Regions from separate parts of the Nitrosomonas sp. TNE100 genome, predicted to be linked through region 1. Evidence: predicted binding sites of a transcription regulator. Region 1 holds the regulator's gene; the other holds the start of a gene.
What was found. The regulator sigma-54, encoded in region 1, starts transcription at its own class of promoters, with help from an activator protein. The targets are predictions, from matches to a motif close to TGGCACNNTTCCTGCT.
Positions count from the first base shown of each region.

Region 2: the regulator sigma-54 is predicted to act here: its motif matches at 1,152-1,167, upstream of ACZ5EJ_RS02705 (N-acyl amino acid synthase FeeM domain-containing protein).

Region 1 is NZ_AP040997.1:2,247,765-2,251,093, forward strand. It holds gene lptB (LPS export ABC transporter ATP-binding protein) at 1-717, shown strand, start outside; gene ACZ5EJ_RS10770 (RNA polymerase factor sigma-54) at 723-2,186, shown strand; gene hpf (ribosome hibernation-promoting factor, HPF/YfiA family) at 2,361-2,696, shown strand; gene ptsN (PTS IIA-like nitrogen regulatory protein PtsN) at 2,937-3,329, shown strand, end outside.
Region 2 is NZ_AP040997.1:536,555-539,883, reverse strand. It holds gene ACZ5EJ_RS02715 (hypothetical protein) at 368-535, opposite strand; gene ACZ5EJ_RS02710 (hypothetical protein) at 565-708, opposite strand; gene ACZ5EJ_RS02705 (N-acyl amino acid synthase FeeM domain-containing protein) at 1,283-2,146, shown strand; gene ACZ5EJ_RS02700 (ThiF family adenylyltransferase) at 2,274-3,137, shown strand; gene ACZ5EJ_RS02695 (hypothetical protein) at 3,130-3,329, shown strand, end outside.

The sequences.
Region 1 (3,329 bases):
GAATTAAGAGCTGAAAATCTGAAAAAAAAATATCAGTCACGCACCGTCGTGATGGATGTATCTTTCTCTGTTCGCAGCGGCGAGGTTGTTGGTCTGCTTGGCCCTAATGGTGCAGGCAAAACCACCTGTTTCTACATGGTGGTTGGACTGGTTCCATTGAACGGAGGGGAAATATTTCTGGATGAACACAATCTGAGCCAGCTGCCGATTCATCAGCGCGCCCGGTTGGGGTTAAGCTATCTTCCCCAGGAGGCATCAGTTTTCCGTCGGCTTTCGGTCGAAGAAAACATTCTTGCAGTACTAGAATTACAACACTTTCAGAAAGATGAAATGCAGCGGCATCTGGACGGATTGCTACATGACCTGCATATCGGTCATCTGCGTGAGAGCCTAGGCATGAGCCTATCGGGTGGTGAACGCAGGCGTGTAGAAATTGCACGAGCACTGGCATCCCAGCCGCGCTTCATCCTGCTGGACGAACCCTTCGCTGGAGTAGATCCAATTGCCGTTATGGATATCCAGAGAGTCATCGGTTTTCTCAAATCACGCGGAATCGGTGTACTTATCACAGATCATAATGTGCGAGAAACACTGGGGATTTGTGACCGTGCCTATATCATCAGCGAAGGAACCGTGCTTGCCAGTGGAGTCCCTGCTGAAATCATCAATGACGGACGTGTCCGGGAAGTTTATCTGGGGGAGCATTTCAGGCTCTGAAAAATATGAAGCCGACTCTGCAACTCAAGCTTTCTACCGGCCTTACACTGACACCGCAACTGAAACAATCAATTCAGCTGCTTCAACTATCTGCACTTGAACTCAACCAGGAAATCTCACGTATTGTCCAAGAAAACCCTTTGCTTGAGCTGGATGAAGATATCGATCAAGAAAAACTTGAAACTGAAGGACAAGATTCTTCGTTAGTATCATCAGATTTATCTGCTACAGCAGAAGCTAATGAATCCCATGATATTAGAGAAAACACTGAAATATCGAACGACTGGCTAGATGACTCATTGTATTCAGATCAGGGGGCTTTTTTAGACACACGTAGACAAGATGATGAGGAGTATGATCAGGACTATTCTCGCCTGGTTAGCAAACCCGCCAGCTTGCGTGAACACCTGCTCATGCAAATCAGCTTGAGGCAACGTTGCGAACGAAAAAAGAAAATTACCGCGCTGCTGGTGGATAGTCTGGACGATAATGGTTATTTTACTCAGGATCTGGAAGAGCTTGCCAAGTTACTTCCGGTTGAACTGGAAATCGACATCACGGACCTGAAGTCAGCCCTTGCTTATATTCAGCAACTGGATCCGCCCGGCGTGGGAGCACGCAATCTGCGGGAGTGTCTGTCTATACAGCTTTCAGCATTGCCGGATGCAACGCCACTACGAACGGAAGCACTCAAACTGGTCAATGAGCACCTGGAAAGTGTCGCTGCCAAAAATTTCCCATTGCTCAGGAAAGTTCTTGGCTGTGATGAAACCTGTTTACAGTCAGTTTACCAGTTGATCACTCAACTCAATCCCAAGCCTGGCGATGATTTCAACGCAACAACAGCACGTTATGTCATTCCTGATGTGATTGTGACCAAATCGGCTAGAGGCTGGGTGGCACAGCTTAATTCCGATTCAGTTCCGCGTGTGCGCGTTAACCATTTATATGCCGACATTCTGAAGCAGAATCGTAATGAAGCAATCCGACCACTGATGGAGCAACTGAAAGAGGCCCGCTGGCTGATCAGAAATATCGACCAGCGCATGGTTACCATACTCCGGGCCAGTCAGGCGATTATTGATTGCCAGCAAGCATTCCTGGAGCATGGCGAAACAGCTGTGCGCCCCCTTGTTATGCGTGAAATTGCCGAAGTTCTTGGATTACATGAGTCAACCATTTCTCGTATCACAACCCAGAAGTATATGCGGACACCGCACGGTATCTTTGAGCTCAAATATTTCTTTGGAAGCCATATTCCCGCTGAAACGGGTGAAGCACATTCAGCCATAGCTATTCGTGGACTTATTAAGCAATTGATCCAGAATGAGGATCGAAAAAAGCCACTTAATGATAGTCAAGTTTCACAAATACTCGCGCAGCAGGGTATTGTTGTTGCTCGCCGTACTGTTGCAAAATATCGGGAGTTCATGCATATTCCCCCGACTAATTTACGTAAAATACCCTAGGAAAATTCTGAAAAAATCAGCTGATTACCATGAAGCAAATCAAGGTGAAAAAGTACAGTTCACAAATAGCATATGTGTACTCGAAACCTGATTTCAGGTCGGTATAGCCAGACAGATACTTTCAGAGTTTTCCATGATACCCTTGAACACGACTCTCTCACATAAGGAGAAATAATGAATTTGAATCTCACCGGTAATCACGTGGCAATCACACCTGCCATGCGTGACTACGTTACGTCCAAAATCGAGAGGAGCACACGCCACTTTGACAATATCATGGCTATCAATGTGACCCTTTCCGTGGATAAACTCAAACAAAAGGCTGAAGCCACGGTTCACTTACCAGGTAGAGAGATTTTTGTCGAGGCCGATAGCACCGATATGTATGCTTCAATTGATAGTCTGGCAGATAAGCTGGCTCGCCAGATCCTTAAGCATAAGGAAAAAAATATTAGACAGCGCAACGATCAGGGTGGGCTGAAAGATCAGGAATTTGAACAGCCCGAATAAACCCGTCCACTTCTCCTCATATATTTGTAAAGAACTGCAGCAGCAATGCCAGAAAAATCTCGAAAAATGGGACCGTACCTAATCAACAGCCAACTATAGCCATGTTGCCCGCGCAGCGGAAAAGATGACCTACGGAACATCAGCAAGTTGGGCACATATATAGTGAGTGATATAAAAAAACAGTCCCGTTTTCAATAAGAAGAAAACACCGCCTAATTTCCTAAAGTGGTTTGAATCTCCATGAATCTCATTACTCAATTATTGCCGGAATCCAACATTATTATTGATCTGGATGTGACCAGCAAGAAACGTGTATTTGAGCAAGTTGGTCTGTTATTTGAAAATACCCTGCATATTGCGCGCAGCCAGGTTTTTGACAGCTTGTTCGCACGTGAGAAACTCGGATCAACCGGGCTTGGTCAGGGAGTCGCCATCCCGCATGGCCGGATCAAGGGACTGCGCGAAGCAGCTGCAGCGCTGGTCAGAATGAAGGAAGCTATACCTTTCGACGCTCCAGACGGCCAACCTGTCAGTATTATCTGCATCTTGCTGGTGCCGGAAAAAGCAACAGATCAGCACTTGATGATACTGAGCGAACTAGCACAAATGTTTAGTAATAAAAGCTTCCGCGAA
Region 2 (3,329 bases), 780 kb from region 1:
TAATCAAATACTGAAAACAGAAATCACGCTCTGTCATGTGCCGAGAGAGGGAACAAAGACAACTTTATCCATTCTATCAATGCTCACCCTCTTGCGGAGAAACAACGAGGGCTTGACCTGACAAACAAGTGTGTCGAAAATTTTTATACTCTTTAATCACCCTCATACTCAATGCAAAGGTACAAGAGCGATCGTAAAAGCATACGCCAGGTTCACGGTGTCAAGGCGGCCAATCATCAACTGAGGCATCCTAGGAACCGCCTATAACAGCGAGAAACTGCGCAAAATTACCTCAATCTTTTTATCTTCCTTCGCCAGTTCGCGCAAGGTATGAAGCATGCGCGTCAGACTGCAGCCAAAGGTCATTTTACAGCTCCCGTTCAAGCTGCTTAAGGCGTGTGTCCATAGGACGCAGTGTTGCATAGCGATCCCATACAATGAAACCAATCAGACCAAATATGTCGGCAATTCTCACCAGCATCAGCTGCTGGATAAAATCCAGCCGCCGGTCTATGGCTTCAAAACGCTGATCCATTTTCTCCCGCATCGCTATAAAACGTAAATCTATTTTTCTTCCAGCGCTTTTTGCCCTGCCCTAAGCTCCGCCAATGATTCAACGATTTCACGATCAGTAATACGCGGCGTAATCTCCACCGCAAAAGCGGATACTGCCTGCAAGCTAATGAGGAACAACAAAATTCTGATCATTTCAGCCAAATTTATCCTTATGCAAACTCAAAACTGTTCCATCTATGTATGTCTATATACAATCAAATTCAAGAAAAATAAATATAGCAGAACCAGCAACTTGCTCCTTCCGTTCTTTTTATTAAGGAAGGTAAGCTCCACATAATTCGCATAGCCTACGAGATCACGGCAATCCAGGCCTTCGCACCCCCACTGCCGAATTGCTTCATGCCCACAGCATTCACGAGAACGAGTTTTGTTGCTCCTGCTTCGAATACTCTGGCGCAGCCGCCTTGCAACAACCATCACCCCAGCCCAACCGTCTCTCTAAAGAGACAAATAATATTCAATAAAAACAATTGATTATGACTGCTCACAATCTTCATAACAGATTACAGCGACAATTCTCTTCATCAAAAAACAGAAAAATTTATAACTATCTGATTAACAACCATTATTACAAATGGCATGGATTATGCTTTTATTGAAAGCATATTGCAGGTAGTAAATGATTTATCTGCTCCAGTTTATCAAACAACCATTCTTTGAATTACATTTGTTTAATTCAGGAAATGACTTATGAGGAGTATGTTCTATGCAGATCGCGAACCAATCCACGCCGGCAGTTACGGCAAAGAATATCCAGCTAGCAAATCTCGCATTTAATATTCATCACCCCGACTCACCTTCATTCAACTACAGCAGAACACAGCCCCTCCCCCCTCAACAATACCGAATACCAGCCAGCCCGAGTAACTACCCCGATCACACTGAACCGGATTGCCTCCTGCAACACAACGGTTACAGCATTCACCTGGTCAGCTCTCTCAAACAACGCATTAAAGCCACTACACTGATCAAACAGATGTATGCCTTGCGCGGCTACAATACAGAAAGTGCATCTGTTTTTTCACACAAGCCCAATGAATTTACATTTTTAGCAACAATCGGCGATATTGTAGCCGGAACACTTACACTAAAAATTGATTCAGAAGAAGGTCTACTTGCTGATGAACTCTACCAGTCTGAAATAGACTACTTCCGAGAGAAAGGGAGGAGAGTTTGTGAGCTATCGAAGCTGGTACTGGATCCTCAGCATGGTTCAAAGGAAATGATCGCCGTGCTCTTCCAGTTTGCTTATATTTATGCACGCAATCTTTATCAGGTAACAGACTTTTTTTGCGAAGTTAATCCACGCCATGCCACCCCCCAGCGCCGCATGTTTGGATTTCAACTAATTGGAGAAGAAAAAATCTGTCCGCGCGTCAACGCACCCGCAGTCCTGTTGCACTTAGAACACAAATTCATAAAAAACCAGATCAATTCACAGGCCGGAACATGCGATACAAATACAACCAGTCGTTCCTTGTACCCGCATTGCATCCCCTTTCCTTGGATAAATCAAAAATCAACAAGTAATCTACAGACAGTTCAACCCCTTCAGCTAATCTCACATTAGTAACATTTTTCCAGATGTTTTAGATTTTTCAAGAAATCAAATAACGACTAATATTTAAATCATAGAAAACAAATTAAAATCATGCAGAAACATTCGACTTTAGGTAAATAGATTTAAACTTATCAATATGCAGCAGCCATTTATTTATAACGAGGCCTTTTCCCGCAACATCGGTTGGCTGACAAGAGAAGAACAAAATCGATTACAACAAAAAAGAGTCGCTATCGCCGGGCTGGGGGGGGTTGGCGGACTTCATCTATTGACACTCTGTCGGTTGGGAATAGGTAAATTCCATTTGGCCGAATTTGACACTTTTGATCTGGCCAACTTCAACAGACAAATTGGTGCCAACATTGAAACCATAGGATTGAGCAAACTTGATGTCATGATCAGGGAAGCTCTTAAAATTAATCCCGACCTGGAAATTTCCAGATTTCCCGATGGTATAAATGAAGGCAATTCCGAGGCATTTCTGGCTGATGTTGATATTTACATTGATGGCCTGGATTTTTTTGCCTTCAACGCTCGCCAACATATATTTGCATCCTGTGCCGCCAAAAATATCCCCGCAGTAACCGCTGCTCCTTTGGGCATGGGCACAGCAGTACTCAACTTCATGCCAAGAGGCATGACCTTTGAGGATTATTTTGGCTTAAAAAATAGCTTAGAAGAAGAAAAGGGGTTACGTTTTTTTATAGGGCTCGCACCCGCACGCCTGCAAATGAGCTATCTAGTTGATCCGACTACAATTGATCTGGTTAACCGCAAAGGACCGTCCACCATCATGGCCTGCCAGCTTTGTGCAGGAGCAGCCGCAACCGAGGCTCTAAAAATTCTGCTTGGTCGCGGGCCAATCAGAGTAGCACCCAAGGGATATCACTTTGATGCCTATCTAAACAAACTAGCATTCACATGGCGTCCCTGGGGAAATAGGAATCCACTGAGTCGATTAGCCATTTCCCTGGCTCATCGCAAACTTAAACATGCATAGCAAGACAAACAAAGTAACCCAACAACAACTTGATTACATCCTGCAAAGCGCCATTCTGGCGCCTTCAGCAGATAACCAGCACCAAGCTCGCTTCAAGATAACCGGAAACAGTATCCATATTTATCACACCAGAACTGAATTTCCGTCCGAAGGAGGATATAAATGGGTATTGGCATTATTATCTTTGGGAGC